Regions from separate parts of the Brotaphodocola sp. genome, predicted to be linked through region 4. Evidence: riboswitches for the same ligand, from Rfam matches in the RefSeq annotation. Region 4 holds a riboswitch; each other region holds the start of a gene.

Region 1 (5,794 bases), on a different contig from region 4:
AGAGACAGACATTTTCCAAAATTGTCTTCCAAGGGAACAGAAGGTCATTTTGTGGCATGTAGGCAAAATGTTCGGTAATTCCCTGAATCGACTCTCCATCCACCCGGATTTCTCCGCTTTCCGGAGCAAGCACCCCCGTCATCAGTTTCAAGAGCGTCGACTTTCCGCAACCGGAGGGACCGAGAATGCTCATAAACTCGCCCTCCTCGACAGAAAAATCAAGCTGATTCAAAATTTTTCGATTCTCATAGGAAAATACCAGTCCGGATACTTCCAGTTTTCTCATTGCGTCCTCCTGCTCATCTTCCTTACTCCGGAAGAAACTCGTTTGTGTAGCAATCTCCAGCTGGAATCTTGTGATCAATCACACCATACTCTGCCATAAAATCGGTATAGTTATCCCACACGCTGTCCTTCATCTCGCCCCAACGGTCGGTATCCTCCATATACTTTCCAGACAGATACTCCTGAGACATCTTCAGCATCTCAAGATCATAATCCGGTGCATACTTCTGAAGAATCTCTGCACTCTCATCCGGATTCTCAATCGCATAGCGGTAACCCTTCTCGGTCGCCGAGAGGAATTTTTTCACCATTTCCGGCTTATTTTTCAGTGTATCGTCGTTTGCGATGATAACCGGAGTGTAATAGTCAAGACGCTCATCAAGCTGGCGAAGCTCCATATAGTTGATCGGGAAATCATTGAGCTTACACTTTACATTATCCCAGCCTTCAAAAAACCACATGATGTCCACCTTATCTTTCAGTGCCTCAAAGCCGGAACCGTCAGAGATTACCATGTTTAACTTGGAAAAATCTGCACCAGCCTGCGTCATCACTGCTTTCAGGACAGCTTCCTCTCCAGGACCGCCCCAACCTGCATAAGTCTTTCCCTCAAAGTCCCTCGGTGAGGTAATCTCCTTGTCTGCGTAGGTCACAAAGCCGGAAGTATTGTGCTGAATCAGTGTCGCAATTGCCTTGATCGGAAGAGCTTCCTTGGAAGTCAGTGCCACAGTCACATCCTCCTGATAGCTGATGCCGAAATCTCCCTTTCCAACAGCGACAAGTGTAGCAGTTGCACCCTCAGTCGGCTCCACGATGTTGACGTTTAATCCCTCTTCCTCATAATATCCCTGATCCAGTGCGACATACATGCCCGTGTGGTTTGTGTTTGCCACATAGTCAAGAATCACTGTCACATCTTCTTTCTCGCCGGCATCTGAAGAAACGCTGGAAGCCTCTGCCTTGCTCTCCTCGGCAGACTCTGCACTTGCAGACTCCGAAGTCTTCGTCTCACCCGTCTCATTTGATGCGCCACATCCTGAAAGGCTTGCCGTCAGCAAAGCAACTGCCATCAGCATACTTCCTGCTGTTTTCCATGTTTTTCTCATAATGTTCTCCTCTTTTCTGCGTTTCTGTTTTCTGTGTTTCTGTTTTTTGCATTTCTGCATATTTTTGATCCTGCTCTGATTTTGAGCGCTTGATCTCTTAGAAATTTTCCCAACTCTTTATTTTCCGGCTCTGACTCCTGTTTTCTTTCGCTCATACGGCATTGTCACCCAGGCAATCAGGCGCGTAAGTCCATTCATGCACAGACTCAGCACAATGATAAAGACCACGCACGCAAAAACTTTGTCGAGCATATAGCTGTTTTTTACGCGGAGCAAATAATATCCAAGTCCTTTCTGGGAACCAAGCCACTCTCCGACCACTGCACCGCTGATGCTGTATGTCGCTGCCACCTTCATTCCAGAAAGAAGCTCCGGAATTGCGGCCGGAATCTTCACGAGCCAGTATGCCTTCCACTTTCCTGCCCCGTAAGAGCGTACAAGATGGACATACTCCTCATTCACCCGCGCCAGACCATCCGCAAAGCTGACAGCAACCGGGAAAAAGCACATCAGCACAACCGTCAAAATCTTCGGTGCCATTCCAAATCCCATATAAATGATCAGAATCGGCGCCATCACAATCATCGGAACCGTCTGTGTCACAACAAGGATCGGATAGAGACTGCCCCGAATCGCCGGAAACGAATCCATCAAAGTTCCAAGCACCAGTGACAACACAAAGGCAATCACAATTCCGAGAAGTGCCTCCCCCGTCGTCACGAGTGCATGTCCGCAAAGCTCTGAACTCTCTGAAATCAGCGCCTGAACCACTGCAATCGGCGATGGCAGGACGTAGAGCGGAATCTGAAGTACCCGAACCGCTCCCTCCCAGAACACCAACACCGCCAGAATAAAAAAAACCGGCGTGAGTTTTTCTCTTGTATTTTTCATCTTTGTCCACAACACTCCCTTTTATTTTCTCAACAGATGCGTCACCACAACGAAATATCAAAAAACAGAAAAATATAAAACAGAAAAACCGCCATCACGGGACAGCGGTTTTTCTTAGAACGATCAGAATCCTATTATTTCCAGATTTCTTTATTCTTCTTATTTTCCTACGCTGGCATGATCCAGATCAGGTCATGGGTCAAAATCCTTTATTTCCTCTCAGCCTGTATGCAGACTCCCCTTTTTGTATTTATATTCATCACTCTTATTTTTCTTTTTGCGCCCGTTAATTATAGCACATCTTTTTGGCAATGACAATGACAAATGCGCACCTCATCCCGCCTTGAAGATTGCGCCAGTCGCCTGGATCTCCTTTTCGTTGAGTTCTTCATCATTCCAGATCTTCTCCACCGCCGAAACAAAATCTGTCCGCTCATCCCCGGCAAGATACGTTTTCACAGCCTGCCATACCGGTTTAACGGTGTACTTATCGTTTTGCAGTGGGTTCTCTCCGTTCCTGCTACAAAGCTCTGCAATTACCAGCACCGCATAATCCTGTACCAGCTCCCTCTCCTTTGTGCGAAGACCCGCAGATAGATTTTTCACAAATTTTGCAAATTTCTGCTGATTTTCTTTCTCGGTTCCTCTTCCGTAACGCTGAATCATCAGATTTGCCACCCATTTGTTCATGTCCGCCATTCGGAAAAAGTGCTCAAAGAAGTTTGCAATTTTTGCATCATCCTTTTCATATCGGAGCACAAACTGGAAAATCGCAAGTTTCTGATACTCCGCCTCTCCCGGCATCTTCGTCATATATTCAACATAAAAATCAACGAAATTCGGGTCCATAGACGCAATCATTTCGAGCGCATTTCTTAAAACATAACTTGACTGCCTGATTGCGGTTGCATAGGGATTGAAATGCTGTTTTGCCCTCTGCAAAATCGTTCTTTTCTGCGACTCGCTCCAACCGTCCCTGAGCAAAATTCCGATTGCGTAGACGTAACCCACCATCAAATCGGCCTGATTGCAGGAATTGATCAGATCCATGCACGGCTCAAAAAAGTCTTCTGGATTGGATGCCTGTCCAATCGCCTCCAAGGCTTTCTTGACCTCTCCGTTAAGTTTAAATCCAAGTCTCTCATTCTTCTCTGCGAGAAGTTTGAGACCGTTTAGCTCACTCTTTGCATTGAGCTTCATCTTGCCGATCGCACTGATTCCCCGTGCACTTTTCGCCGTTGTCTTCAAGGATGCCATGTCCATCTCCATGATCGTCTTTGTCTTCGGGCGGTCGGTGATCCATGCCTCCATCGTCATCATTCTCATTGAATTGATATAAATCTGGAAACTGATCGGCGTGTTGGCCGGATAAGGATTCTGAAATTTCACAACTCTCGTCGCAATGCGCCGGTTCGGAAGATTCTTTGTCGTTCCCCTTCCAAGGTAAAGCTCAATTCCAATCGCATCTGTCGTCTTGTCGAGTTTATAGCAATCCCTAATTTCTTCTGATCGATAGGGCAGTTGAGTTCCGGCAGGAATCAACAGACTGACATACTCATTTCTCAGACCGAGATTGATTGAGTCATTTAAAATCGTTCCGGTATGGAAAACAGGTGTGTTTGTCTCACGATTTTCCTGCATCGGATTTCCAACTGATTCCGCAGTCGCTGTGAGCGTCTGATTTCCATTGTTCTTTGCCCCAATTCTCTGTACATGGTATTTGTGAAGGCAATAATGATAATAGACAGCTCCTCGCGCAACTGCGAGATCCGGATCACTCGTCGCAAGCGGTTCAAATCCGAAAAATTCTTTCAGTCTCTGGCGAATCAGATAGCATTTCGTCATTCCACCGTTTAAAATAACCGCGTCAATCTTCACTCCTTTTCCGGCCTTGTCGAGCACATCGAGAATCGGATAAATGATGTTATTGACATCGCGCTCATCCATCTTCTGAATTCTTCCGACATCCTCCATCTTATATGCATATCCCATCAAAGGCGCAAGGATGCTCTCCATCTCCGCCTTTGTGTAGGTCGTCTCAAACGAGTACGCGTCGTAGAGATTGATGTCCATGACTTCCTCGCTGTAATCATCCGGAAGCTGTACGCCTGACATGTCTGCGTCATCATATGCCATTGAAATCTTTACTTTCAGCTCTTCCGCCAGCTTTCTGAGCTTGCACATCACCTCTTCCCTGCGCTTGGTCGGAACGACAATCTCATACATTTCCTGAAATCTCTTGAGCATATCCTCCGCGAGAAGCTCATCGAAATTGTCTCCGCCGAGAAGCGTATAACGGCTGATCGCAAGATCTCGAATGTCAATCAAGCCCTCCGGGGTACTGCTGACTCTGTGAAGCGTCACATCGAGAGTTCCTCCGCCGAGATCAAAGACCATGACATTTTTCTCTGTCTCAAGGGAGAGCAAATCCGACGGAATCTCGCCATCTTCCTGCATCCGCATAAAATCATAGATGACTGCCTTCGGCTCATACAGCAGAATTTCATGCATATTTTCAACATTGATTCCTGCTTTTCTCGCCGCATCGATCGTCGCCTGACACTGATCGGAATCAAACGATGCCGGAACGGTGATCACGACATCGCGGATTTCTTCCTGAAACAGTCGCTTTTTTGCGACATTGATCATGTAAGAGAGAATCCGGGCGGACACATCTGCCGGAATCTTGTCCGGGATCTCATCCGCAAGATTGACCTGATCACTGACTCCCATCAGCGACTTCACAGACTTGCACACATATCCGGCTCTCGTCCCGTATCGACTCTTCGCATAATCGCCGACATCGGTGACAATCTTGCCTTCCTGATTCTTATAATAAAAGACAACAGAAGGGAGCAGAGGTGCCCTCGATGTGCTTCCCGTATCATTTTTTCTCTCCAGATTCAGGACAACCGGCTTCATTTTATCCCGAACAATATTGGCGTATGCGATCACGGAGTTTGTCGTTCCGAGATCAATCGCTGTGTACATTTCTGACATTTACTCCACCTCCTCTTCCTTCTCCCTCACCGTCGGCAGGGAAATCACCGTAGATCCAAACTTCCATCCCGGATGTTCCACCACAACCGTCTTCTTCTGATTCAGCTCCGTGTAAGACTCTCCAATATAGGTATATTCCGCAAGTCCCTCGACTTCCGTCTCAAACTCTCGTCCTGTGCAGTCAATCGGTGTCACTCCGCAATCCTTGATGAACCGAAGCATCTGCTTAAACACGATCGTGAGCGGGAGAAGCTGGGGCGGAGTCTTTACCTTCTGCTCCTTGAGCGTCGTGAGTCTCTTCTCAACCATCTCCATACTGTCTAAGAGATGACCATATTTTTCAGAATTCATCATCGAATAGAACGAGGCGATCGCCGTATTCTTTGCATCCTCTGTCGCCTCATCAATCGTCTCATTCAACTCATCAAACATTGCCTGCACAAGCTCGAGAGAATTCTTGTAATTGTCCTTCATAAAGCGAAGCTGTTCAAGTTCATTCCCCGACTGGTATT
Region 2 (5,794 bases), on a different contig from region 4:
ATCTGGAAACTGGGAAAATAATTTGGAAAAAGCTATTGAAGTCAGAACCTAGCGAAGGATTAACGATTAAATAAATTAAATACATAAGAAAAACCTCCAGCCAACTTGCCTGTCAAGTCTCTATCTCAACAGCAGGAAGTTAGTTGGAGGTTTTTGATTTATAAAAGTTTTTGATTTATAAAAGTTTTTGATTTATGGAGTTCAAGTCTCCGCGAGCATCACTTGAACGTAGAATGGAGAAGCGCAGTGATATTTTTTATTTACACATAAATATAATCGTTGAGGACCGGCTGTAATCCGCCCTGCTCCATATCCTCATACATCGTCTTAAAGGAGCGGTTATCGTTGATCTCAAACTGCTCATCTCCGACATCCGCGTCCTCCTTGCCCTCGTACTTCTCCTCATGGTCGCCGATTCCGGTGGAAACGCCTGCCGATACTTTCGTCGCACAGATTTTTGTGATTCCGTTTCGGAACGAAACACTCTCACGACTCGAGACCGTGATTCCGGCAAACGGCAGAAAGATGCGGTACGCGCACAGAACCTGACAGAGTTCTTTTTCACCGACGTCGCGCGGATTGATCTTTTCATTGTTCACGATCGGGCGCAGGCGCGGACAGCTCAAGGAAAGCTCTGCATGCGGGTATTTGCGGTTGATATAGTAGACGTGGAGCGCGGTCGCCAACGCATCTTTCCGGAAATCATCGAGTCCTAAGAGCGCCGAAAATCCCGCTCCTCTCATGCCTCCGAGCAGAGCGCGCTCCTGTGAGTCGAAACGGTATGGCCAGACGCGTTTATGCCCCATCAGGTGAAGCGTCTCATACTTATCTGTGTTGTAAGTCTCCTGGAAGACGGTCACATAGTCCACTCCGCACTCATGGAGATATTTGTACTCGTCCACATTGACTGGATAAATCTCAATGCCGATGTTTTTAAAATACTTTCTCGCAATCTTCACAGCTTCCCCGATGTATTTTACATCCGAATATGCCCGGCTCTCACCGGTCAGTATCAGAATCTCTTCCATTCCGGTCTTGGCGATCACCTGCATCTCGTGCTCGATCTCCTCAAAGGTCAGTTTTTTGCGTCGAATGTTGTTATAGCAGTTAAACCCGCAGTAAATACAGTAGTTTTGGCAATAGTTTGCGATATAGAGCGGGGTAAAAATATAGACTGTATTTCCGAAATGATTCTTCGTGATCTCCTCTGCCTTTCTCGCCATCTGCTCGAGATACGGTGCGCCTGCCGGAGACAAAAGTGCTTTGAAATCCTCAATCGTGCACGACTCATGGGAGAGTGCCCGCTCCACATCGCTGGCTGTGTACGCATTATAATCAAATTCATCCATCGCCTTGAGCACTTTATCCTTGATGTCAGACTCAATGATCTGCATTCCCTCCATATATTCCATATGGTTCGTGCGGAACGACGGATCCTGCTCCAGCCGGTGCTTCCTCTCAAGAGCAGCTGGCGGGAGCTTGTCACTGTCTACAAAATATACCTGATTTTCTTCGTTCATTTGCTGATTCCTCTTTCTCTGCTTCCTCTTTTTCCGTTTTCTCTTTTCCGTTTTCTCTTTTTCTGCGACTTCATCCTAGCGCAAAAATCCCGTCAACGGATCGGAAGCACTTCCTCCTCTTGCAAGCACGCGTCCCATTCCAGTCAGATAAGCCTTTCTTCCTGCCTCAATCGCCAGCTTGAAGGCTTCTGCCATCGCCGGGACATCCCCCGCTGTCGCAATTGCGGTATTTGCCATAATTGCACTTGCACCCATCTCCATCGCCTCACACGCCTGAGACGGTTTGCCAATTCCCGCATCAACGATAATCGGCAGATCAATCTCATCGATCAATACCTGAATCATCGCTTTTGTCGCGAGTCCCTTGTTACTTCCGATCGGAGCTGCCAACGGCATAACGGCTCCGGCTCCGGCATTCTGAAGATCTCTCGCGACATTCAAATCCGGATTCATGTACGGAAGAACGACAAATCCCTCTTTCGCCAGAATCTCCGTCGCCTTGATCGTCTCGTAGTTGTCCGGGAATAAATATTTTGCATCGCGCATGATTTCAACTTTCACAAAATTTCCACATCCCATCGCCCTGCTCAGGCGCGCAATTCGGACAGCCTCCTCCGCATTTCTCGCTCCGGATGTATTTGGAAGCAAGGTTACTCCCTCCGGAATGAAATCAAGAATATTCTCACTCTCCTGCGTATTGGCACGGCGAAGCGCAAGCGTGATGATCTCTGCTCCTCCCTGTTCCACCGCAGATTTAATCAAATTCAGATTATATTTTCCTGATCCCAAAATAAAACGGCTCTTAAACTCTTTTCCACCCAACACAAACTTATCTTCCATCGTTTTCTCTCTCCTTTTCTTTTTTTATCCCTTTTTGTTCCTTTTTTGTTCCTGTTCTGTTCTCTGTTTCCCGTTTTTATCCTGCTCTGTATGCTTTGGTATGTTTTTTCTTGCTCTGCATCTTTTATCTTTCTGTCCTTATTTTTATCGATCTGTCATCTGGCTCTGAGATCGCGCTCTGTTTCACTCTCGCTTCACGCTTTCTTTACTTTTCTCACTCGCATGCTCCCTGCATAATCAACTGCAGCACTTTATTTGCCTCATGCCCTGCGCAGACACTCACTCTCGGAGCAATCAACCCAATCCCCGCTCCAACATCCGTGCTCTGGTCTCCGCACACATACAACCGTCTCATCATCTGTCTTGTCCGGATCTCATTCGCATCTTCATATCCTGCCATTCCATTTCCCGACACAACAATCGTTTCTGGACACTGAGTCAGAAGCTCCTGAACCAGCATTGCTTTCTGATCTGGGCGGTCAAATGCCTCACACACAATCGGATACTCCGCAAACAGCTCCTTCACATTCTCAGGTGTAACTTTTATACAGACAGATTCATATGTTGCATAGGGATTAATCTGATACAGGATCTCCGACAATGCCTCCGCTTTCGGCTTTCCCAACTGCGGAATCAAATACATCTGGCGGTTCAGATTTGTAACATCCACCACATCAAAATCCACGAGAAAAAGTTTCCCGACTCCACTTCTCGCAAGCATAACCGCAATATTAGAACCAAGACCGCCAAGACCGGCAATCGCAACTTTCGCATTGTGAAGTTTTACCTGCATTTCTTTCGGGAATCTCGCATCAAATGCACGATCCAGCTCCTCTTTGGAAATAGACTCCTGCATTCTCTTTTTAATTTCTTCTCCTTTTCTCACTTCTCTTCTCTCTCTTTCTTCTCTTTTCTCCCCGATCAGCCTCCTCCGACAAATCTCAAAACTTCAATCTCATCTTCATCCTGAATCGTCACATTTCCTAATTGATCTTTCGGAATGATCTCAAAATTGCGCTCCACAACAACTCGCTCTGGCTCAAATCCTGCCTCTTTTAAGCATTCGAGCAGATTTTTTCCGGCAATCGTCTTCTCTTCTCCATTGATTTTTACCATCTGCGCACTCTCCTCTTTTCTCTTTTAACACCGTACGAAACAACGCAAAAAGGCGCCGGACGACACAATCTTAGTGTCATCCGGCGCCTGTATCCTCTGTGAAAAGTGGTGCCCCCAGTTCACACAAAACAGAGAGCAACGGCACACAAGTCCATTCTTCGCGACATGTATTTCCCTACGTTGGCATTATCCAAATCAGGTTCCAGGTCAAGACTAATTAAGTCTACTCTCAGCCCATCCATTTGAGCTCCCTATTTGTATGGTATTATACAAAATTTCAAAAAGATTTGCAAGTTTTTTCTCATTATAATTCGAAACAAAATATTGCCGTGAAAATTCGAGCCGGGACCACTCGTCGTCGGCTCAAACTTGAGAATCTGATCATCCACCTGTTTAAAATCATCGACCCACTTAAGGCGGTGATAATAAATGCCTGTCAGATCAATCTTCCTGCTCTCTTTATTTTCCAGGATTTCCATCTGCCTTGCTCTCGATTACAAGAATTTCATATGGTCTCAGCGTGTAGGATTCCTGTCCTGCAAAATTCTGCTCCTTCTGATCTTTATAATTTTCAAGCAGAACCTGACCATTCCTGCACGTCTCATCGAATGGAACCGTCTGCTCCTTTCTGCCGAGATTGCAAAATACTGTCAGCCGGTCGGAACCAAGGCTTCTGCAGTATGCCACGATCTTGTCGGATTCCGTCTCTAAAAATTCAATCTCGCCCTTTGCGATCACCGGATATTCTTTTCTCAGGGAAATGAGCTTCTTGTAGAATGCCAGAATCGAGTCCTCATCGTCCTTCTGTGCGGAAACAGTGATCCCTTTTTTGAACGCATCGGACACCGGAAGCCACGGCTCTGCTGTGGAAAATCCGCAATACTTCTCGTCATTCCACTGCATCGGCGTTCTGCTGTTGTCGCGGGATCTCGCTGAGAGGATCTCAAGTGCCTCCTTCTCGCTCTTTCCCTGATTGAGCAGAATCTGGTAGTAGTTTAAGCTCTCCACATCGCGGTACCGATCGATCGACGGATAATGCGCATTCAGCATACCGATCTCCTCACCCTGATAGATGTACGGAGTACCGCGCATCAGATGGATCATGCCCGCAAGCATCTTTGCGGACTCCTTCCAGTATGTCGTCTCATCGCCCATTCTGCTCACAATGCGAGGCTGATCGTGGTTACACCAGAAGAGTGAATTCCAGCCATCTCCCGCCTGCATCTTCATCTGCCACTCTTTAAAGAGCGCTTTTAACGCTCTGTAATCCGGCTCCATCAACGCCCATTTATCCCCATTCTTGTAATCCACTTTCAGGTGATGGAAATTGAAGCACATCGAGAGTTCTTTCTCCTTCGGGGAGGAATAACGGATGCAATGCTCGACTGAGGTCGAGGACATCTCTCCAACTGTCACAAAATCCTCGATTCCGGTATCTCTGACCATCTCCTTGAGATACTCATGGATGTGCGGACCATCGCTGTAAAACCGTCTTCCGTCTCCCTCAAAATCGTCCACCATCTTTTCCGGCTTAGAGACAAGATTAATGACATCAAAGCGGAACGCATGGATTCCCTTCTTCTTCCAGAAACGCAGGATCTCTTTCAGCTCCTCCCGGACATCCGGATTGTCCCAGTTTAAGTCTGCCTGCGTCACATCGTAGAGATGCAGATACCATTTTCCGAGCTTCGGCACATATTCCCATGCAGTTCCGCCAAACTTTGACTGCCAGTTTGTCGGACACTGATCCGCAGTTCCTTCCTTGAAAATATAGTAGTTCTGGGATTTTTCATCACCGGCGAGAGCTTTCTGAAACCACTCATGTTCCGTTGAAGTGTGGTTGAAAACCATGTCGAGCATCAGACCGATTCCGCGTTTTTTAGCCTCGGAAATCAGATTTTCCACATCCTCCATTGTTCCAAACATCGGATTGATCTTTCGATAATCTGCAACGTCATAGCCATTGTCTCTCTGCGGGGAGACAAAAAACGGAGTCAGCCACAGATAATCCACACCGAGATCCTGCAAGTAATCCAACTTTTCTATTACACCCGGAATATCTCCGATTCCATCTCCATTCGTATCCCGAAATGACTTCGGATAAATCTGGTAAACTACTTTATTGCTAAAATCCGTCATCGCCCATTTCCTCCTGCACTATTTTTCTTACTGATCATATTTTATCGATCATATTTCACTGGTTATCGTTTAGCGGGCATATTTCACTGCTTATCTTTTACCGGGCACATTTAAAAATTCACACCTCAGCAAACACTTGCAATCTTTGTCTTTTTCGCTGTCACATCCATTCCTGTGTG
Region 3 (5,794 bases), on a different contig from region 4:
ATTGTCCGCTCCGCGGTTACATTCCACCGCCGCTACGATCATCTGGGTCTTACTTTGATCCATATACTCTTTCATTCCCCAGCACTTTCCATAGGTGGCATCCCAGTCAAAAAATACGTTGTGACCATCAAACATATATAAAATCGGATATCGCCGTTCCGGGTCCCATTCATAAGATTCCGGCAGATAGATATAGGCTCTGCGCGGTTCATTTCCCGTAAACTGCGGGATTGTAATCTCCCATTTTTTCACCATTGTCTTGTATTCTCGCTCTCTAAAAAATTCCTGCACATTTTCGCGCTAAGGCGCAGTTGCTTCGGCAACGATCTAGCACTGTGCGAACCACACATAAAAACGCTCCCGTGTTATGGATAGTTTAACACAGGAGCGTCCTCTTTTCAATGCAGACCACAATACTAAAAACGGATGCTTTTAATTTATTTGAATTCAAAATTTCTTCTCATCCGGTGCACTTCCTTGAGCAGATCTCTCGCCGTCTCTCTCGGGTTCTCCGATTTCATGATCGCAGATACCACCGCAATTCCGGAAATTCCGGTTCCATCCAGAATTCCCATATTTCCCCGGTTCAAACCGCCGATCGCAACTGCCGGAATCGGCACGGCACGGCAGATCGCATCGAGCGTTGAAACCTCGGTGCGGATTGTCACAACCTTTGTCGTTGTCGGATAGATCGCTCCGACCCCAAGGTAATCTGCCCCATCCTCATATGCTTTGAGCGCCGTCTCCACCGTCTTTGCGGTCGCTCCGACGATCTTGTCCGGTCCGAGAATCCGACGCGCCTCTGCGACCGGAAGATCCGACGCTCCGACGTGAACGCCGTCCGCTCCACATGCCATCGCCACATCGACACGGTCATCAATAATCAGCGGAACGCCATAGCGCTCTGTGATCGCGCGAACCTTTCGTGCTTTCTCAAGATACTCCCGTCCTCCTGCATGCTTTTCTCTCAGCTGTACAATCGTGACTCCTCCCTCACATGCCTCCTCGACTGTCCGAAGCAACGATTCCTCCGTGTGATAGGTGCTGTCCGTCACCAGATACAGACTCATATCCAAATGTTTCATCTCTGCATCATCCTCCCCTCGTTTTTATTTCCTATTGATTTCCTATTTTCTAGTTCTAATTTCCTATTTTTTCTTTATTTCTTTTCTCTGTTTCTTTTTTGTTTCTTCTTTCTGGTTCTTTCTCATCCATTTTTCTTTTTACGTCACAGCGGGTAAATCCGGGCTTTTCTCGCAAACGCCTCCTCGCTCAAGCAGAAAATTTCATCGAGAAGTGCTGTCTGAAAGCTTCCCGGACCGCGGGAAGCTTTTGTCGCCTTCTCCCCTGCAATTCCCATTGTGACAACACCGAGAAGTGCCGAAAGAGCCCCTTCTGAAAATGCGGATTCCGCCTCTGCATAAGAATCACCCACCAAATACTCAGAATCCGTGCCTTTTGTTCCAATAGAAGATCTAAGAGACTGGGTTGAGACTGCCGGAAGATAGGACGCAGTCAGCGCTCCCACCATACATCCCGTCCCTGTGATTCCGGACAATGCCGGATCTCCGTTTGAGACAAGAAATGCCTGATCAGAGACCGCAACGAGATCTTTTTTCCCGGTTGCAAGAACCGCACAACCCAACGTTTTTGCCAACGATTTTGCGACTTCTCCGCGCTGGCTCTGATTTTCCTCGGAAACCGCATCCTCCGCCCCGGCATCGATGCCGGTTCCGTGAAACGGCAGGGAACCAACCGCCAAAATCTCTGAAATATTTCCCTTGATCACCGCAAACTGTCCCTCTTCCAAAAGGGACTCCGCAAATCTTCGGCGCAGATGACTGCAAGTCACGCCGACGAGATCAAGGATCACCGGAATCTTATCTCGGTTCGCCTGCGCAAGTGCAAGTCTCATCGATTCCATCCTCACATCCGTGATATTCCCGAGATTCAGCATCAAAGCGGAGGAGACCGCTGTGATCTCCTCCACTTCCTTCGGATGTTCTGCCATGATCGGTCGCGCGCCCGTCGCCAAAATCACATTCGCGCAATCATGAATCGAGATCGGATTTGTGATACAGTGAATTAACGGCTGTGTCTCTCTAATATAATTTCGCATCTCCTGCATGCGTTTCATCAGTTGCATGTCCATCTCTCTTTTTTCTTCCGTTCTTGTCATAAATTTTTGCTCCCAGACTCTCCTGAATTTTTGCAAGCATTCCCGTCTGGCTCAACGCCTTTAAAAATACATATGCGGTAACTCCGCCCATAATCGTCGCGGAGATAAACATCGGGGTGTAATAGAACGCGTTGAGTCCCTCTCTTCCCATCAGAAATGCCATAACCGGATAGGAAACGAGGGAACCGATGATTCCGGTGCCAAAGATCTCACCGAAGACCGCACAGATGATTTTTCCCTTTGAGGCACGGTAAAATACACCGGAGAGAAACGCTCCGAACACCGCTCCGGTCAGAGCCAGCGGCGGAATTCCCATGAACATCATGCGGATCACACCAATCATGCAGGCACACAGAAGAGAATACCACGGTCCCATAAACACGGAACAGGTGATATTGATCAGATGCGCGGTCGGGCACATTCCCTCAATTCTCAGAATCGGGGAGATTACCACGCCGATTGCCACCATCATTGCCAAAAATACCATGCGAAATGTCTTTACTCTTTCTTTTTCCATCCTTTTCATCCTCCTGATTTCGGTATTTTGGATCTGTAATTGAAACCTGTAAAAATAAAAAGAGCATATCTTCCGGGAAACTTGCTCCGGAGATACACTCCTCATTCTCAGGCTTCCCTCCGTTGGCATTACCCAAATCAGGTACGGTCGAAGATCAATCTTCCTCTCAGCCTGTCACACAGGCTCCCGCGCTTGTCATCTCATTGCTATCTTTTTTATTTTAAAAAATTTGAAAGTTTTAAGACTTTTTTTGTTTTGCTCTCTTATTTTTCGTTACCAAGCATATCATATTTGATAAAAAGTGTCAATTGTTACTGTTCACGCATTGCGCAAACATATTCTGGACAAATCTGTCTGCGCCGTTATAAAATAAGACCAGAAATGATGAAATGGAGTTTTTTGATTATGGCAAATATCATAGAAATTAAAGATTTTTCTGCACCGGAACTTGACTTATATGCACGGCTGAATGAAAACCAGCTTCTGCGCTACTACGAACCGCAGACCGGGCTTTTTATTGCGGAAAGCCCTAATGTCATCATGCGGGCGCTTCAGGCAGGCTATGAGCCAGTCTCCTTTTTGCTTGAAAAAAAGCACATTGAGACGCAGGCGAAAGATCTGCTCGCAAAATGCCCGGATGTTCCGGCATATGTCGCAGAATTCGATGTCCTGACAAAGCTCACCGGCTTTGCACTGACGCGCGGAATCCTCTGTGCCATGCGCCGAAAATCACTTCCGTCGATCGAGAGGGTCTGTGCGAACGCTCACCGCATCGCTGTCCTCGAAAATGTGATGAATCCGACAAACGTCGGCGCGATCTTTCGCTCCGCTGCCGGTCTCGGCATGGATGCCGTGCTTCTGACACACGGATGCACTGATCCGCTCTATCGCCGTGCCTCCCGCGTCAGCATGGGAACCGTCTTTCAGATTCCGTGGACTTTCATCGATGGCGACTGGTCAAAAGACGGCATGGATCGCTTAAAGGCGATGGGATTTCGCAGTGTCGCAATGGCACTCAAGAAGGACTCGGTCTCGATCGACGATCCACAGCTGATGCGCGAAGACAAACTCGCTCTGGTTCTCGGAACAGAGGGTGATGGTCTCGCTAAGGAAACGATCGCAAACTGCGACTACACCGTGATGATTCCGATATACCACGAGGTCGATTCCCTGAATGTTGCAAGTGCCAGCGCGGTCGCATTCTGGCAGCTCGGACGCAGAAAGCAATGACCCGCAATCGTGTGCTCCGTCAGCTCCGACAAGAGCTTACGTTTTGCTTTCCGTGATACCGGCAAGCCCTCTGGCACGAGCAATGGTCTTTGTCGCAATCACATCTGCGCCGAGACCGAGAACATTTGGAAGAATCACGGTTCCAGCATAGACCGGTGCGGTCAGGCACTGTCTGCGAATCTCCTCAACCACATGAAAAATCTCCTCGCGCGGAATCGGGGCAGTCAGACGCACACTCACAAGCGGGAGTTCGCCTCCCTCTACAAGCACAGAGGTTGCGATGTTTCGCTTCGGACATACCAGTTCCTGTGTCACATACTCTTTTCCCTTCGGGCAGAGATTTCCGCTGACTGAGTGAAGCGTTGTCCCCTCATAATCGACTTCAATCTCACATCCGTTTGGACATAAAATACAGGTAAATACTCTATTCACTGCAGATCACCACCTTTACCGGATTCTTGGATTTCAGCTTTGCATGGGGAAGCACCATCTGCTCCATCTCCGCCGGAATCGCCTTTTTCAGCTTCTTAGATACAAGAACTTCCCCGTCCTGAGAGATTGTAATACGACAATTCTTCATCGGACGGCGCACACGCATCGAGAACGTCACATCTTTCTCCCCGCTGATCGCCTCCGGAAGCACATATCCGAGAGGACCTTCTGCTTCCACTGCAATCTCACACTCCGGAAGCTCCTGTGTCTTCACCCAGTCGACGACGGCATCTGCGAGACGCTCTGCCTCGAGAGAAACGAAATCGACGAGATCATGAACATGGAGAACATTTCCTCCTGCAAAGATTCCCGGAACCTTCGTCTGACAGTTCTCATCGACGAGAGGTCCCTTCGTTCTCGGATCGAGGGTCACCCCGGCTTTTAAGGAGAGTTCATTTTCCGGAATCAGACCAACTGAGAGGATCAGCGTATCACAGTCATAATCTTTCTCCGTTCCTGGAATCGGCTTGAAATTCTCATCCACCTCGCTGACCGTCACAGACTCAAGTCGGGATTTTCCGTGAATTCCCGTCACTGTATGGCTCAAATACAGCGGAATGCCGTAATCATTCAGGCACTGTTCGATGTTTCTCGGAAGTCCGCTCGGATACGGCTGAATCTCAAAGACAGCAAGAACTTTTGCGCCCTCAAGCGTCATTCTGCGCGCCATGATCATGCCAATATCGCCGGAACCGAGGATGATGACGTTGCGTCCCACCATCGTATTTTTCAGGTTGACGTAAGTCTGAGCCACGCCTGCCGTCATCACGCCCGCCGGACGCTCTCCCGGTATCGAGAGTGCGCCCCTCGTTCTCTCTCTACATCCCATTGCGAGGATAACCGCATCCGCCTGATACTGCAAAAGTCCATTCGGAGATGCCGAAGTCACAAGGCGATCCTTTGTCAGACCGATGACCGTCGTGTCCGTGATAATCTCAATTCCAAGTTTTTTCGCCTGATCGACAAAGCGACTCGCATACTCCGGACCGCTAAGCGTCTCCTTGAAACGGGTTAGTCCAAATCCGTCATGAATACACTGGCGGAGAATTCCACCAGGGTGATGTTCTCTCTCAAGAATCACGATATCCTTGATTCCCTTTTCATAGAGTCTGATTGCTGAGGCAAGCCCTGCCGGACCACCGCCAATGATCACTACACTTTTATGTACTGGATTCATCTTTCTCCCTCCTGTCCGCTCAAAGCGCATCCTCGTTCTCACAATTTTTATCTACGTCTGATTCTGTCTTCGTTCGGACATCGCCCGTAAACATCCATCCGTCCTCCCGACAGTAACGCAGGTCTTCTTTCTTCGTCCCCGTCTCCTGCATCAGAAGCTCTGAAATTTTCGCCTGGCAGTAACCGCCCTGACAGCGTCC
Region 4 (5,794 bases):
TGGAGAAATCCGGTCTGCAATTGGTTCCACCACGGACATAAACCATACTGCTAAAATGATCGGAATTACCGAGGAAGAATAACTGGCATTGTAGATCGGAATCATAAACAGGCGAATCGCCTCTCCCGATTCTTTGGATGCAGATACCATATTGACAAAATTCGGATGCAGGAGAATACCTCCCAACATCATAGCAAGATACGGGTTGCATTTAAACTTCTTTGCCGCCGAGCTTGCCAAAAGGATCGGCAGAAAATAGAAGGTTGCATCTCCCATAAAGTTCAGAATCTGATAACTCTGGTCACTCGAAGCAACCAGTTTAAACGCTACAAGCAGTGACAGTACCGCTTTCAACATACCTGCGGCTGTCAATGCTGGCAAAATCGGTGTGAAAATCCCAGATAAGGTATCGATCGCCGTTGCCACTTTCGATTTTTTCTCTTTCTGTTCCTCCCCTACACGGCTTTCCTTTAAATCACACAATTCATTCAGTGGTGCAAACACATTTGCCACATCACTTCCAATGATGACCTGATACTGACCGCCACTCTTTGCTACCCCAACTACACCCTTTGTCTTTTTCAGAGCATCCGTCTGCGCCTTACTTTCATCTTTCAGGTTAAAACGAAGCCTGGTCGCGCAATGTACAAGACCAGAAACATTTTCTTTTCCGCCTACAAGCTCTAAGATCTGTTCTGCAAGTCTTTTGTAATCCATGTGTAACCTCCTCCTTATCGTTCTCTCTGGTTCTTTCTGTCTGCAACTTTACCATTGATTCAATAAAATGTCAGCATCCGAAAAAGCAAAAGGACCATCGGTTCAAAATTGCCGTTCCAGCCGGTCAAAATTTTGAACCAATGGTCCAATTCCTTATCAGTCCTGATTAGTCCTGATTGTTTCTAATTGTCTCTGATTGTTTTTCTCTTTCAGGACTTTTTCTCTTTATTGTAAATCAGATTCCAATAGTCCACCGTAGTCCGCAGAGACTCCCGGTTTACCATTTTCAAAGCTGCTTCCACATGATTTCCGTAATTTTGAGAAAGACACATGCCAAACAGCACATCCAGCACATAAGTAACCGCCGTATAAGAAGTCATGACTTTCAGACTCAAAAGTGAGTCCCTGGAGGGAATCTCTATGATTTCATCACAGTATTCCCGAATATCCGCATTGTGTCTCCCCACAATACCTGTCACAAACGTCTTTGTTGTTTTTTTCAGATACCGGGCAACATCAATCATAGAACGATTTGCCCCTGTAAAGCTCATTACAAAAGCGATCCGCTTCTGATCCTGTCGTTCCGTCAGGTAATGGGCATTCACGCTCTCTCTGGCATGACATTCCATACCAAGCGTGGAAAATTTGAACGCCGCTGACTGTGCCAGCGTGTAAGTGATCCCGTTTCCGTAAAAATCAATCTGATCCGCCCGCATCATCCTGTTAAAAATCCGGTTTACCACATTTTTATCCATACACATTCGCGTATCACTGATCGCTTTGTCATACAATGCCGGGATCACATTTAAAACATCCTGATAGGTGCTTTTTTCGTTGATCGGTTCATTCTGAAGCAACTGATTGATCCGGATATTTTGCACACTCTCTGAAACGATCTGGAATTTCAGCTCCTGATATCCGGCAAGTCCAAGTTTCTTACTCAAGCGGATTACCGTCGCCTTGCTGGTGTAAGATGCCTTCGCCAGTTCTTCCGCAGACATTGGCAGAATTGCCTCTGTGTGCTCCAAGATGTAACGGGCCACAGCCTGCTCCTGATGAGTAAATCCCTTCATCTCCGTAAGTTGTTCAAAAATCATCCCTCAACCTCATTCCATCATTTTCTTTGCCGGTGGCAAAAGTCCGATGCCTCCACCTTTAGAGGAGGAGGCATCCACTCTGAGTTATACTCATTATTATACTATAAATAAAAGAATTCGTGAAGTTGGGATTCTGCGCTTATGCACAACGCCTAAGTAAGCGGTCTGATCTTGAAACAGTGATCGAGCGGTCCGCTTCCCCTTCCGAGATCCAGACCGGAGGCAAGTGCTCCCGTAAGATACTCTTTTGCACATCTTACGCTCTCCTCCACGCTCTTTCCCTCTGCAAGTCCACAGGCGATCGCTGATGAGAGTGTACATCCGGTTCCATGTGTGTTCGGGTTGTTGACCCGGCTTCCACGAAACCAGATCCACTCCCCATCACGGTAGAGAACATCATTTGCGGTTGAGATCTGATGACCACCTTTTACCAGAACCGCACCACCGTAGCGCTTTGAGATCTTTTCTCCGGCTTCTTCCATCTGAGCTTCATTCTCAATCTTCATCTCTGCGAGAATCTCAGCTTCCGGAATATTCGGAGTCAGAACCGCTGACAGCGGAAGAAGTTCCCCTGCGAGTATCCCCATCGCATCCTCTGCAAGAAGTCTCGAACCACTCGTTGACACCATAACCGGATCGAGCACGACATTTCTCGCATGATACTCGCGAAGTTTCTGCGCAATCACACGGATCGTCTCTTTTCCGGAAACCATTCCGATCTTCACTGCATCCGGAAAAATATCTGTGAATACACTGTCGAGCTGAAGTCCGACAAAGGCGGGATCTGCCTCAAAAATCCCCGCCACTCCGGTCGTGTTCTGCGCTGTCAACGCCGTGATTGCGCTCATTCCATAGACGCCAAGTGCCGTCATCGTCTTCAAGTCCGCCTGAATCCCGGCTCCACCACTGCTGTCCGATCCAGCGATCGTCAGAACGGTTTTCCGGCTGATCTTTTTATCGTCTCCGTTTTCCATAATTGTCACTGTCACCTATTACCTATTTATTTTCATCACTCATCAAAAATGGTAACGATCTCTCCGTCCATGATGCGGTTCATATTCTTGACTGCACAGAAGTTTCCACACATCGAGCAGGTATCCTCTTTCTCCGGCTTTGCAGATGCGCGGTATGCTCTCGCCTTCTCCGGGTCGATTGCGAGCTTGAACATCTCCTCCCAGTCGAGTTTCTTTCTCGCTGCGCCCATTGCGCGATCCCAATCTTTTGCACCCTTTACGCCCTTTGCAATATCTGCTGCATGGGCTGCAATCTTGGAAGCAATGATTCCCTCTTTTACATCGTTGACATCCGGAAGGCGAAGATGCTCAGCCGGAGTTACATAGCACAGGAAGGCTGCGCCGGATGCTGCTGCAATCGCACCTCCGATCGCTGCGGTGATATGGTCATACCCCGGTGCAATATCCGTGACGAGCGGTCCAAGGACATAGAACGGAGCACCCTTGCAGACGGTCTGCTGAATCTTCATGTTTGCAGAGATCTGGTCAAGTGGCATATGACCCGGTCCCTCTACCATAACCTGCACATCCTTCTCCCATGCACGGCGGGTCAGCTCGCCAAGTGTCACAAGCTCCTCAATCTGGGAAATGTCAGTTGCATCCTCAAGACATCCCGGACGGCAGGCATCACCAAGGCTGATCGTCACATCGTACTCCCGGCAGATTTCCAGAACGCGATCATAATACTCATAGAACGGGTTCTCCTCCCCGGTCATCATCATCCATGCAAAGATGATTGATCCACCTCTCGATACAATGTTCATCAGGCGCTTGTTGTCCTTGAAACGCTTTGCGGTGCTCTTGTTGATGCCGACATGGATCGTCATGAAGTCCACGCCATCCTTTGCGTGCATTTCCACAATCTTCAGCCACTCCTCCGCGGTAATGTCCTTGAGTGCCTTATGATAGTAGACAACGGCATCGTAAATCGGCACGGTTCCGATCATTGCCGGACACTCTGCGGTCAGCTTGCGACGAAATGCCTGCGTGTCTCCGTAAGAGCTTAAATCCATGATGGACTCCGCTCCCATCTTCACTGCGTCATTTACCTTCTCCAGCTCCATATCAATATCTTTCCAGTCACGGGAAGTTCCGAGATTGACATTGATTTTTGTCTTGAGCATCGAACCGACTCCGTTCGGATCAATCGAAGTGTGCAGGCGGTTACACGGAATGATTACCTTGCCCTCCGCAATCAGGGCACGCAGTTCTTCCTCGCTCATCATTTCTTTTTCTGCTACAATCTTCATCTCCGGCGTGATGATTCCCTTTCTCGCCGCATCCATCTGTGTTGTGTACTCTCTCATTTTCTCTCCTCCTATAACAGCATTCATCAGCATGACGCGATTCATTCATATCATTCATATAAAATATTCTTTGGTGTATTTACATGAAGCGTTTTTGTGTCATAAAATACAATTTCCCACGAATTATGGTACGAATTACAAAATTATGAAATCAAAAAACGGCATCCTGTGTGGGAACGAGATGTTCTTTACAGGACGCCGTCTGAAATGTTCTTTCGGTCATCGGTTTTCGCATTCGATCCCTACGTTGGCATTACCCAAATCAGGTTATTAAGGTCGAAGTTTGATTACTTCCTCTCAGCCTGCTTCCACAAGCTCCCTTTGTTTGCTTTTATCTGAATTATTTTGTCTGAATGAAATTATCTGATTTTATTCTTCTTTAGTTTATCACTGTCGAATGATTCTGTCCAGTTTTTTTCTGAACGAATCGAGAAAATTCCTCAGTTCGCCTTGTGATATCCTCTCCACGGATTTCGCACTTCCTGAAATTCCTTTCTCAGATCATTCTCCTCCAGTTTAAGTTTGCCACAGTACACGAACCCAAGTTTTGCGAGAAGGTTCTGCATCGGCTTATTGTCGTCATGCGTATCGATTTTCAAATTTCCACACTGTTCAAATGCCCAGTTCAGACAAAACGAGCCGGCTCCACGTGTCCCCTCTGCCACCGCAATCCGGTGAACGACACCGTAAGGTCTGTCATTGAGCCATTCTCCTGATTCAAGCTGACGGTAAGAAGGTTCGTCTTCTTCCTTCGCAAAATAGAAGACTGCTTCTATCTTGCCTCCGTCCATACAGACATAACATTTCTTCTGATGAATATTTTCTTCAACCAGATCTCTCGGCGGATAAATCGTCTCCCACTGGGTCGGATTCCCATGTTCCGCCATAAATTTCTGTGCATACGCATAGATCCCCATGATTTCTTCAAGCTGTTCCGGCTGTGCCACTCTGATCTCTCTCATCTCTCTATTCTCCTTCTGAATGATTTGTTGCACCTATTCTCTTTGATTCTTTCTTAACTTGCCCTTTTTTCTCTTTTGTCATTTGAAGATTGAAGATTAAAAAATCCTTGGGAGTTTTCCTTTTTCCGCAATCCATCCCTGACATTCTGCCTCCACAACGCCAAGCAGTTCCTCCGGAGTCTCCTGACATCCATTGTAAAGCCAAATCTTGATAATCTGAAAAATTCCACCGCGCAGAAATTCCATGCGATATTTTTCTAAGGAACTCTGACTCTCCAAATGCGGTTGCATCCGCTTTCTGTCATTCTTATCATAAGAAAACATCCCATAAGGAGTATCATTCCCCAATTTGAGATAAGTCTTATAAAAAATTTGATTTGCCTTTATATGACGAAGCAGGCGCAAATAATATCCTCTGTGATCTGCTTCCTCTTCGCCATTCAAAGTGTCCTGATCTCCATTGTAAAACTCCGGCAATACCTTCTCAAATTTGTTGCGAACCGAGTCTGCAAGATCATACACATCTGCATAACTTGCATAAAATGTGGTTCTATTCAAACCTGCCTGTTTGCAAATATCAGTAACCTGTATTTCACTTAATTTTTTTGTTCTGAGAAGCTCCATAAATACCTTTTCAATACATTCCATAGAGGTACGTTTTCTTTTATTATTTGGTTTGTTCATATGCTTTTTATGCT

What was found. Region 4 has a riboswitch for thiamine pyrophosphate ahead of thiC (phosphomethylpyrimidine synthase ThiC). Riboswitches for the same ligand answer to the same signal wherever they lie in the genome.
Region 1: linked by a shared signal. The riboswitch ahead of AC4EVX_RS10230 (ABC transporter permease) and the one ahead of thiC (phosphomethylpyrimidine synthase ThiC) in region 4 are both predicted to bind thiamine pyrophosphate.
Region 2: linked by a shared signal. The riboswitch ahead of thiS (sulfur carrier protein ThiS) and the one ahead of thiC (phosphomethylpyrimidine synthase ThiC) in region 4 are both predicted to bind thiamine pyrophosphate.
Region 3: linked by a shared signal. The riboswitch ahead of thiW (energy coupling factor transporter S component ThiW) and the one ahead of thiC (phosphomethylpyrimidine synthase ThiC) in region 4 are both predicted to bind thiamine pyrophosphate.

Annotation. Positions count from the first base shown of each region.
Region 1 is NZ_CFAHBC010000028.1:31,075-36,868, forward strand. Features, by position in the region: gene AC4EVX_RS10220 (ABC transporter ATP-binding protein) at 1-286, opposite strand, end outside; gene AC4EVX_RS10225 (ABC transporter substrate-binding protein) at 309-1,391, opposite strand; gene AC4EVX_RS10230 (ABC transporter permease) at 1,509-2,282, opposite strand; TPP riboswitch at 2,429-2,534, opposite strand; gene AC4EVX_RS10235 (Hsp70 family protein) at 2,616-5,282, opposite strand; gene AC4EVX_RS10240 (MBL fold metallo-hydrolase) at 5,283-5,794, opposite strand, start outside.
Region 2 is NZ_CFAHBC010000029.1:7,133-12,926, reverse strand. Features, by position in the region: gene glgP (glycogen/starch/alpha-glucan family phosphorylase) at 1-21, shown strand, start outside; gene thiH (2-iminoacetate synthase ThiH) at 261-1,520, opposite strand; gene AC4EVX_RS10285 (thiazole synthase) at 1,596-2,360, opposite strand; gene thiF (sulfur carrier protein ThiS adenylyltransferase ThiF) at 2,575-3,246, opposite strand; gene thiS (sulfur carrier protein ThiS) at 3,282-3,476, opposite strand; TPP riboswitch at 3,632-3,740, opposite strand; gene treC (alpha,alpha-phosphotrehalase) at 3,936-5,615, opposite strand; gene treP (PTS system trehalose-specific EIIBC component) at 5,741-5,794, opposite strand, start outside.
Region 3 is NZ_CFAHBC010000011.1:12,118-17,911, reverse strand. Features, by position in the region: gene AC4EVX_RS06025 (alpha/beta hydrolase-fold protein) at 1-255, opposite strand, end outside; gene thiE (thiamine phosphate synthase) at 438-1,085, opposite strand; gene thiM (hydroxyethylthiazole kinase) at 1,229-2,146, opposite strand; gene thiW (energy coupling factor transporter S component ThiW) at 2,103-2,696, opposite strand; TPP riboswitch at 2,793-2,896, opposite strand; gene AC4EVX_RS06005 (TrmH family RNA methyltransferase) at 3,102-3,926, shown strand; gene AC4EVX_RS06000 (DUF1667 domain-containing protein) at 3,963-4,358, opposite strand; gene AC4EVX_RS05995 (FAD-dependent oxidoreductase) at 4,351-5,595, opposite strand; gene AC4EVX_RS05990 (FAD-dependent oxidoreductase) at 5,615-5,794, opposite strand, start outside.
Region 4 is NZ_CFAHBC010000008.1:45,990-51,783, forward strand. Features, by position in the region: gene AC4EVX_RS05080 (beta-glucoside-specific PTS transporter subunit IIABC) at 1-717, opposite strand, end outside; gene AC4EVX_RS05085 (SIS domain-containing protein) at 927-1,814, opposite strand; gene thiD (bifunctional hydroxymethylpyrimidine kinase/phosphomethylpyrimidine kinase) at 1,967-2,788, opposite strand; gene thiC (phosphomethylpyrimidine synthase ThiC) at 2,824-4,167, opposite strand; TPP riboswitch at 4,356-4,466, opposite strand; gene AC4EVX_RS05100 (GNAT family N-acetyltransferase) at 4,575-5,096, opposite strand; gene AC4EVX_RS05105 (TetR/AcrR family transcriptional regulator) at 5,193-5,744, opposite strand.